DNA from 3 places in the Cellulomonas sp. Root137 genome. Region 3 is predicted to be linked to each of the others. Evidence: riboswitches for the same ligand, from Rfam matches in the RefSeq annotation. Region 3 holds a riboswitch; each other region holds the start of a gene.

Region 1 (3,261 bases), 810 kb from region 3:
GAGGGCCTCGGTGAACTCGCGCACCGGGCGGGTGCTCGCGTAGCGGAAGGTGGTCTCCGGGCCGATCTCGGGGACCAGGTAGTGGTAGTTGGTGTCGAACCACTTGGTCATCTCGAGCGGCAGGTCGTCGCCGCGGCCGCGCGCCACGGTCGAGTACCCGGCCAGGTCGAGGGCGCCGTCGGCGCCGACGACGTCCGCGAAGCGGGCCGGCACCGCACCGACCACGGCGGTGGCGTCGAGCACCTGGTCGTAGAACGAGAACGCGCTCGGGATCGCCGGCACGTCGGTGGCCAGGCCGAGCTCGGCCAGCCGCGTGCGGGTGCGGCGGCGCAGCTCGGCGGCGGTCGCCTCGACCTCGTCGGCCGTCGTGCGACCGGCCCAGAACGCCTCGAGGGCCTTCTTCAGCTCGCGGCGCGGGCCGATGCGGGGGTAGCCGAGCACGGAGCTGGCGGGAAACTTCGGGCTGTTCTCGGTCATGTGGTTCAGTCCCTCGGGGGTCGGGCGGGTGCCGTGTCCTGCGGCCAGCTGGCCAGGTCGGGAGCTGTCCGAGCTCCGCCGTCGAGGTGTGCACCCTCGAGCAGGTCAAGTGCGGCGTGGTGCTGGTTGAACGTGTAGAGGTGGACGCCGGGTGCGCCGCCGTCCAGGACGCCGTTGACCAGGTCGACGCTGGCCCGGATGCCCCGCCGATGACGGTCGAGCTCGTCGTCGGCGGATCCGAGCAGGTCGATCAGGTCCTTCGGTACCGGGACGCCGGTCAGCTCCTGCACGCGCAGCAGCCGGGCCGGGTCGGTGGTCGGGATGATGCCCGGGATGATCGGGATGGTCACGCCGGCCTCACGGGCCTCCGCGACGATACCGAGATAGTCGTCCGCGTCGAAGAACACCTGCGTGATCGCGAAGTCCGCACCCGCCTGCTGCTTGGCCAGCAGCGACGCGACGTCCTGCGCGCGTGTGCCGCCCGTGGCGTGGTTGCCCCGCGGGAACGCCGCGACCGCGACGGACAGGGGTCGCACGCGCGCCCGCACCGCCTGCGACGGGCTGTCCAGGCACCGCTGCGCCTCGATCTCGCGCAGGAGCTCGACCAGCTCGCCCGCGGTCTGCAGGCCGTCCGGGTGTGCCTGCCAGTCGCTCTGGTCGGTGGGCGGGTCACCCCGCAGGGCGAGGAACGACCGCAGGCCCTCGTCGAGGAACTCCCCGACGATCGTCGTGATCTCCTCGCGCGAGGTGCCGACGCAGGTCAGGTGGGCGATCGGGTTGAGCGACGTCTCCTGCAGGAGGCGGCGGACCAGCGCGCGCGTGGTGACCCGGGTCTTGCCCGAGGCGCCGTAGGTGACCGAGACGAAGTCGGGGTGCACCGACTCGAGCTCGCGGATGGTGGCCCACAGGCGCGGAGCCGCATCGGGGTTCCGGGGCGGGAAGAGCTCGAACGAGATCGTCGGGCGGTCGTTCGCGTTCTGCGCCCGCCGGGCGGTCGCGGTGTGCAGCCCGGGGGTGCGGGGCTCAGCCACGGCTGCGCTCACGGCGCGACCGGCCGGGTCGTCGGCACCGCGGTGGTGCGGGGACACGTGTCCTGTGGGGGCATGACTCACTCCATCGCCCCTGGCGGAAGCACCCACACCCTCGCGAGGAGGGGGGTTGCTGCGGCGTCGTCGAGCCAGGTCTCTCGGCCGCTCTGGATGGTAGGCGCGATGGTAGTCCGCAGATCACATGCTGGGCAACAGTGATCGACCCGTGAGACGTCGCCGTCCGCGGGAGCATGCCTGGTTCGGCGGCCGTCTAGTGCGGGCGGCGCGGGACCAGGTTCGAGGAGCGCATGCGGCTGCGCTGGGACGGGACGTCGAACCACGAGTTCGGCGAGCCGGCCGGGACGGACAGCAGCCCGACCTGGACGGCCTCGAGGATCTCTGCGTCGGGGACGACGTTGTCCGTCAGCGCCTCGGCCGCCGCGCGCGCGGCATCACGCCGAACGTCGGGGTCGGGCATCTCCGTCATGGCGGCACTGTAGTCCGCAGGGCGCGCGGTGCCGAGAGGGCGGCCCGCACGATCACCCGCCAGAAGCAAATCTCACCCGGCGAGCGCTCCGGTGCCGGCGGAGCCCCACGCCGACGGGCACGTGGCCAGGTGGTCGTCGACGACCCCGCACGCCTGCATCGCCGCGTAGGCGGTGACCGGGCCGACGAACCGGAACCCGAGCGACTTCAGCTCCTTGGCCAGCGCGCGGCTCTCCGGCGTCTGCGCGGGCACCCCGGCCCAGCCGGCGGGGCGCTGGTACCCCGTCCGGTCGGGCGCGTGCGACCAGAGCACCTCGTCGAGCGTGCGTCCCGCCGCGTGCAGCTCGCGCAGGGCGCGGCCGTTGGCGATCGTCGCCTCGATCTTGGCGCGGTTGCGCACGATGCCGGCGTCGGCCATCAGGCGGGCCACGTCCTCGTCACCGAACTCCGCGACCACCTCCGGGTCGAAGTCCGCGAACGCCGTGCGGAACGCGGGCCTCTTGCGCAGGATCGTGATCCACGCGAGGCCCGACTGGAAGCCCTCCAGGGCGAGCCGTTCGTAGAGGGCGTGCTCGTCGTGGACGGGCTTGCCCCACTCCTCGTCGTGGTACTGCTCGTACAGCGGGGTGCCGTCGCCGAAGCAGCGGCCGGTGAGCGGGACGTCGGGCGAGGTCATGCGTCGAGTCTGCCCGGCGGGGCTGACAAGTGGGCGCCGCCTGTGCACGCGATGGGGCTGTGGGCGGCTCACGAGGCCAGGGCGATGAGCCTCTCGATCCCGTCGAGGATGAGCACGGTGCCGAAGTCCAGCTGGTCGTCCTCGGGCGCGTCCTCCGGGAAGGAGAAGGCCCCCGCGTTCGCTGCCCGGCGCAGTGTGGGGTGCTCGTCCGGGGAGGCGAGCATCGTGATGAGCTCTCCCAGGTCCGGCGGCAGGGCTCCCCCGGCGGTGGTGCCGACGGCCGCGGTGCGCCCGGCGCCGCTCAGCTCCTCGCCGATCCGCAGCTGGTCCAGGGTGTGCGAGGCGAGCAGGCCGATGGCTCCCACCTTCTGGTGCTCCGTCAGCGGGGTGCCGTCGAGCGCCGAGAGCATCGCCTCCATCCAGGCGAGCCGCCCGGGCCCGACCGCGTGCAGGACCGCGGACGCGCGCGCCAGCCACGGGTGCGCGCGCAGGATCGGCTGCTGGACGGCGAGGACCAGCTCGAGCCGTTCCCGCCAGCCGCCCACCTCGGGCCCGAGCACGGGCGGCCGCCCCGACGCCCGGTCGGACATCAGA
Region 2 (3,261 bases), on a different contig from region 3:
CGGGGGGCGGGGCGCAGGCGTCGAGGAGACCCGCCTCGGCGAGCACCCAGGAGACCACGGAGTTCGAGCTCCACATGTCCCGGGCCGGTCCCACCGCGCGGCCCCACGTCAGTCGCGGCACGTGCGGGACGGCGGCGAGCACGGCCTCGACGGCCTCGCGGCGGTCACTCACCACGGTGGCACCGTGCCCCGTGGGGCCGGGCGGTCGGGTGTACCGGATCTCGTAGCGGAAGAACGGCAACCAGCCGAGCCAGCGCGAGCCGACCGGGCCGGTGGCGACGACCTCGCGAGTGGCCCGGCCCCACGTGGGTGTCATCTCGACCACGAGCGGGCGGCCGTCCACCACGAGCTCCAGGGCGCCGTGGTAGAGCGTCCGCGCAGGCCGATGCTCCCGAGCGGCAGCGGCCACCTCCCACCAGTGGCTCGTCCGGACGGCCACGTGCCCGCCCTCACCGACGACCGCCCAGGAGACCGCCACCTGCCATCGCGGTGAGGCAGTCACGGCCGCGTCGGGAGCGTGAGCGCGTAGAACGCGCTGTGCGGGTCCGGTACGTAGTCCGCGAACGGCGGGCACGCGACGAACCCGGCCCGTTCGTAGAGGCGGCGGGCGGGTGCGAAGTAGTCCTGCGTCCCCGTCTCCAGGTGCACGGTGCGGAGGCCTCGCTCCGCCGCCGCGCCCAGGACGTGCGCGAGCATCGCCGCCCCGATCCCTCGGCCCCGTGCGGCGGCGCTGGTCCGCATGGACTTGAGCTCGCCGTCCGTCGGGCCGAGCTGCTTGAGGGCGGCGCAGCCGAGCAGGCTGCCGTCGGCGGCGCGGGCGGTCCAGAACGTGATGCCGGGGGCCGCGAGCGCCGAGGGGTCGAGCGCGTGCACCGACTCGGCCGGCGAGGTCGCGTACATGTCCGCGAGGTGCTCCCCGAGCAGGCCGAGTACGTCGGGGCGAGTCGGGTCGTCGGTGCCGATCGTCACGTCGGTGGTCGTGCCCATGCGTGCGCGTGCTCCCTTGCCGGTGGTGGAGACGCCCATCCTCGCACCGGACGGATCCGTCCCACCATCTGGACTTTCGGCGCGGACCATTGACACGCCGACGACCTATGCCTACTTTCCCGACCTGTTAGGTCATGAATTCCAGCGACAAGCCCCGGCTTGCTGGGTGGCAACCCTCCTGCGTGTGGGGTGCCCCGGGTGACGACCTGGTCCTGCGCGAGCGTCCTGCTCGTGCCCGACAACGACGCAGCGCCCGCCAGGCGGGTACGAAGGGACGCACGATGAGCTCGGACCGACGGCCGACGACGGCTCTCTGGATCCTGCGCCCGTGCTGTCCCGGCGCCTGTTGTCGCTGACGACACCTCCCGCCTGGCCGGCCCCGACCGGCACCTGAGCGACTGAGCCGCGGTACCCGCGCCGCTCGACACACCTACGCCTGCACCCCCGTGCGCCGCAGCCTCCTGCGCCGGGGCGCGCCCTGACGACCCAGAACGGAACCTTCCCCATGGCACTTCCGGTGACCCCCCGCCAGCTGCACCTCGGTGTCGACCTCAGCGACGCCGGCGCGCACCCCGCCGCCTGGCGGACCCACGGCTCGCAGGCGCAGCGACTGTTCGACGCCGAGCGGCTCCAGCACCTCGTCGAGGTCGCCCAGCGGGGCACGCTCGACCTCGTCGTGCTCGACGACTCGTTCTCGTTGCAGCCGTCCCGGTCCACCACGCTGCGCGGCCGGCTCGACGCCGCGCTCGTCGCCGCGCGCCTGGCGCCGCGGTCGCGGGGCATCGGCCTGGTGCCGACGGTCGCGACGACGCACACCGAGCCGTTCCACGTGTCGAAGGCGATCGCGACGATCGACCACGTCAGCGGCGGTCGGGCGGCGTGGCAGGTGAGCTGGACCGACGACGAGCAGGACGCGACGCACGTGGGCCGAGGCCCGGCTCTCACCGAGGCGGGGGCCGTCGCGGAGGCCGAGGAGGCCGTGGAGGTGGTCACCGCGCTCTGGGACAGCTGGGAGGACGACGCGGAGATCCGCGACCAGGCCACGCACCGGTTCGTCGACCGGGCCAGGCTGCACTACGTCGAGCACGACGGTGTGCACTTCGCGGTCAAGGGTCCGTCGATCACCCCCCGTCCGCCGCAGGGGCAGCCGCCGATCGTGGTGCGCGTCGGCTCGGAGGCGTCGTTCGGCCTGGCCGCGCGGCACGCCGACGTGGTCCGGATCAGCGCGACCGACCGCGACGAGGCACTCGACCTGCGGCTCCGGCTGCGGGCCGCTGCGGCGGCGGCCGGTCGCGAGCCGGGCGACCTGCGGGTGCTCGTCGACGCGTTCGTGGTCATCGGCCCGGACCGTGCGAGCGCTCGCGCCCGGCTCGACCTGCTCACCGAGCTCGAGGGCGTCGAGTGGGACACCGGCTCCCTCACGCACGTCGGGACGGCACGGGACCTCGCCGAGACCTTCCTCGACTGGTCCGCGGTCGGGGCGGCCGACGGGTTCGTCGTGCGGCCGGCCTCGCTGCACACGGACCTCGACGTCCTCGTCGACAGTGTCGTCCCGCTCCTGCGGGACGCACGGGCGTTCCGGGATCGCTACACCGGTCCGACGTTGCGCGACCAGCTGGGCCTTGCCCGACCGGTCAACCGCTACGCGGCGATCGCCTGATGGGCGCCCGCAAGCAGATCCACCTCGGCGTCCACTTCCCGGGCGTCAACAACACCACCGTGTGGAGCGACCCGCGGTCCGGCAGCCAGATCGACTTCACGTCGTTCGAGCACCTGGCCCGGCGCGCCGAGGAGGCGAAGCTCGACTTCTTCTTCCTCGCCGAGGGGCTGCGGCTGCGCGAGCACAAGGGCCAGATCCACGACCTGGACGTGATGGGCCGGCCCGACACGCTGCCCGTGCTGGCGGCGCTCGCCGCGGTGACCGACCGCCTCGGGCTCGCCGGGACGATCAACACGACCTTCAACGAGCCGTGGGAGCTGGCCCGCCAGTTCGCGACGCTGGATATCCTCAGCGGCGGGCGTGCCGCGTGGAACCTCGTGACCAGCAGCGACGCCTTCACGGGCGAGAACTTCCGGCGCGGCGGGTTCCTCCCGCACGACGAGCGGTACGAGCGTGCGGCCGAGCTGGTCGCGGTCGCGCGGAAGCTGTGGGACTCGTGGGACGACGACGCGGTGATCGCCCACGCCGGCTCCGGGCAGTTCGTCCGGCCCGGCTCGGTCCACGAGGTGCGCCACGAGGGCAAGCACTTCCAGGTGCGCGGCGAGTTCACGACC
Region 3 (3,261 bases):
CGGCGATGTCGACCAGGTCCTGCATCGGGTTGGACGGCGTCTCGAAGAACACCACGTCCGCCGGGGTGGAGAGCGCCTCCTCCCACTGCGACAGCTCGTGGCCGTCGACGTAGTCGGTGCGCACGCCCCACTTGGCCAGGATCTCCTCGAAGATCACGACGGTGGACCCGAACAGCGCGCGCGCGGAGACGATGCGCGACCCCGACTGCACGATCGCGGCGATCGACGTGAACACCGCCGACATGCCCGACGCCGTGGCGAACGCGGCCTCGGCGCCCTCGAGCAGGCGCAGGCGCTCCTCGAAGGTGGACACGGTCGGGTTGCCGTAGCGGGAGTACAGGAAGCGGTCGGCCTCTCCGGCGAACGCGGCCTCGGCCTCGGCGGCGGCGGAGTAGACGTAGCCCTGCGTGAGGAACAGCGCCTCGGACGTCTCGTTGAACTGCGACCGCACCAGGCCGCCGCGGACGGCGAGCGTGTCCGGGCGCAGGTCGGTGCGCGGGGTGCGGCGGTCGTCCCAGTCGGCAGGCCCGGGGACGCGCCGGTCGCTCACGCCTGCCGCCAGGGGAGCCCTGCCGCGCGCCAGCCGGAGTGGCCGCGGTGGCCGTCGGTACCGACGTCGCCCTCGAAGCCCTCGAGCACGTTGTAGGCCGGGCCCAGCCCGGCGGCGGTGGCGGCCTGCGCGGCGGCGACGGAGCGCACGCCCGAGCGGCACAGGAACACGACGGGCCGTCCCGCCGCGACGCCGGCGTCGGCCAGCTGCTTGAGGAACTGCGGGTTCGGGCGCCCGGACGGGTACGACACCCACTCGACCAGCGCGGCCCGGCCGTCGATCGGGGCCGAGTCGGGGATGCCCACGTAGCGCCACTCGGCGTCGGTGCGGACGTCGACGAGCACCGCGCTCTCGTCGGACGTCAACAGGTCCCAGGCCTGCTGGGGGGTCAGGTCGCCGGCGTAGCTCATCGAGGTCCTCGTCTCATCGGTCCTGGCGGTAGCACCCTCGGCCGGGCACACGGTGCCCGCGGGTTGCTGCGGCGTCGTCGAGCCAGATCTCTCAGCCGCTCTGGATGGTGGCCGTGATGCTACGCGCGGCGGCGCCCTCCTTCCAAGTGGTGGACAAGGCGTCCCGGTGGGCGAGACGAAGTCGGCGGCGCGTTGACAGCCACCGGGAGGTGCCGGGACCCTCGTTGCAGGTCATGAGCGCCAGCGTCAAGCCCCGGCTCGCTGGCCGGCAACCCTCCTCCGCGGTGGGGTGCCCCGGGTGACGACCTGGCCGCGTCCCGTCCGGGGCTCGGCAAGCGCGGGGTTCCACCTTCTCGACGGGTGTTCCCCCGGAACGTGTCGGAGGACCCACCATGACTGTCACCGCCGAGCGCCTCTCGTGTGCGACCGAGGTGAGCGCCCTGCTCCCCGTGGTCGGCGGCACCACCACCGTCCCGCTCGTGGACGGCACGCACCGCGTCTACGCCAACCTCGACTACGCGGCCAGCGCCCCGGCGCTCGAGGCCGTCGCGGCGCGCGTCACCGAGGTGCTGCCGCTGTACGCGTCCGTGCACCGCGGCGCCGGGTACCTGTCCCAGGTGTCCACCGCGCTGTACGAGTCCGCGCGCCAGACCATCGCGCGGTTCGTGGACGCCCGTCCCGACGACGTCGCGATCATCACGCGCAACACGACCGACTCGCTCAACCTGCTGGCCGGGGTCGTCCCGCCGGGGGGCCGCGTGCTGGTGCTGGACGTCGAGCACCACGCCAACCTGCTGCCCTGGGTGCAGTCCTCCGAGCGGCACGGCAACCGGACCACCATCCTGCCGATCGCGTCGACCGTCGCCGGGACCCTCGACGCGCTGCGCGACGAGCTCGCCCGCCAGCCGTACGCGCTGGTCACGATCACGGGTGCGTCGAACGTGACGGGGGAGGCGCTGCCGATCGACCAGGTCGTCGCGCTCGCCCACGCCGAGGGCGCCCGCGTGGCCGTCGACGGTGCTCAGCTGGTCCCGCACCGCGGCTTCTCGCTGGCCGACACCGACGCCGACTACGTGGCGTTCTCCGGGCACAAGACGTACGCGCCGTTCGGTGCGGGGGCGCTCGTCGGCCGCCGCGACTGGCTCGACACGGGTACGCCGTACCTCGCAGGGGGAGGTGCGGTGCGCGACGTGCGGGCCGATCGGACGGTCTGGCAGCCGGCGCCGGCGCGGCACGAGGCCGGGTCGCCCAACGTGCTCGGCGCGATCGCGCTCGCGGAGGCCTGCGACCAGCTCGCGGCCCTGCCGGCCGGGGCGCTCGCCGCGCACGAGGAGGCGCTGCGCGAGCGCCTGGTCGAGGGGCTGTCGGCCATCGACGGCGTCGAGATCGCGCGCATCTGGCCGGACTCCGCGGCACCGGTCGGCGTCCTCACGTTCACCGTGCCGGACCACGACCCGGGCCTGGTCGCCGCGTACCTCGCCGCGGAGCACGGGATCGGGGTCCGCGACGGCCGCTTCTGCGCGCACCCGCTGCTGGCCCACCTGGGCGCGTCGAACGGCGCCATCCGCGCGTCGGTCGGCGTCGGCACCACCAGCGAGGCGGTCGATCGTCTGGTCACCGCCCTGACGGAGTACCTCGCCACGGGTCCGGCCGTCCGCTACGAGGTGGTCGACGGCTGCTGGGCCGTGGTCGACGACACCCGCCCGCTGCTCGCGGTCCACGGCCTGGACCACCTCGCGGCGACGGCCGCCGCGGCGTGCGGACCGGCCCTGGACGACTGACCCGTCCCGCCCCGGCGGGCTACCCAGCGCTCACTTCGGCAGTTCGCGTCGAGCTCGGAAGTTCCAGCTGCCGAAGTCGACTGCACCTGCCGAAGTCGCGCTCGGGGGCCTGACGGGCCGCGGGTGCATCCGGGCGCGGGGGAACGGACGAAGAGGACACAGGGCGCCCTCCGGGTGCCCGCGCGGTGCGGCGCTGGGCGTCGGCCGCGACCGTCGTCCGTAGGAGCCACCATGAGGATCCGTCGCACGCTCTCCACCCTCGTCGCCGCCGGCCTGGTCGCCGGAGCCGGGGTCGCCCTGGCGCCCGCCGCGAGCGCCGCGCCCACCGGGACGTCGAGCCTGGCCGCCCTGCTCGCCTCGGACGGGGACACCTTCGACCGCAACTGGTACGACTTCGACATCCTCGACCAGGCCGTCGGTGCGGTGCTCGCCGCCAAGCCGACCAGCCCCGTCGCCGTGCTGGCCGACGGCACCGTCCCGCTCACCGCGTTCGTCCCCACGGACCGCGCGTTCCAGCTGC

Evidence for each region. Region 3 has a riboswitch for S-adenosylmethionine ahead of ASD18_RS06140 (aminotransferase class V-fold PLP-dependent enzyme). Riboswitches for the same ligand answer to the same signal wherever they lie in the genome.
Region 1: linked by a shared signal. The riboswitch ahead of ASD18_RS02180 (methylenetetrahydrofolate reductase) and the one ahead of ASD18_RS06140 (aminotransferase class V-fold PLP-dependent enzyme) in region 3 are both predicted to bind S-adenosylmethionine.
Region 2: linked by a shared signal. The riboswitch ahead of ASD18_RS15765 (LLM class flavin-dependent oxidoreductase) and the one ahead of ASD18_RS06140 (aminotransferase class V-fold PLP-dependent enzyme) in region 3 are both predicted to bind S-adenosylmethionine.

What each region holds. Positions count from the first base shown of each region.
Region 1 is NZ_LMFG01000001.1:461,201-464,461, reverse strand. Features, by position in the region: gene metE (5-methyltetrahydropteroyltriglutamate--homocysteine S-methyltransferase) at 1-477, opposite strand, end outside; gene ASD18_RS02180 (methylenetetrahydrofolate reductase) at 483-1,520, opposite strand; SAM riboswitch class I at 1,588-1,683, opposite strand; gene ASD18_RS02175 (hypothetical protein) at 1,777-1,992, opposite strand; gene ASD18_RS02170 (DNA-3-methyladenine glycosylase I) at 2,065-2,667, opposite strand; gene ASD18_RS02165 (TetR/AcrR family transcriptional regulator) at 2,736-3,261, opposite strand, start outside.
Region 2 is NZ_LMFG01000003.1:149,294-152,554, forward strand. Features, by position in the region: gene ASD18_RS15755 (hypothetical protein) at 1-502, opposite strand, end outside; gene ASD18_RS15760 (GNAT family N-acetyltransferase) at 499-987, opposite strand; SAM riboswitch class IV at 1,118-1,238, shown strand; gene ASD18_RS15765 (LLM class flavin-dependent oxidoreductase) at 1,493-2,647, shown strand; gene ASD18_RS15770 (NtaA/DmoA family FMN-dependent monooxygenase) at 2,647-3,261, shown strand, end outside.
Region 3 is NZ_LMFG01000001.1:1,275,861-1,279,121, forward strand. Features, by position in the region: gene ASD18_RS06130 (O-succinylhomoserine sulfhydrylase) at 1-487, opposite strand, end outside; gene ASD18_RS06135 (rhodanese-like domain-containing protein) at 547-960, opposite strand; SAM riboswitch class I at 956-1,071, opposite strand; SAM riboswitch class IV at 1,190-1,304, shown strand; gene ASD18_RS06140 (aminotransferase class V-fold PLP-dependent enzyme) at 1,353-2,741, shown strand; gene ASD18_RS06145 (fasciclin domain-containing protein) at 2,973-3,261, shown strand, end outside.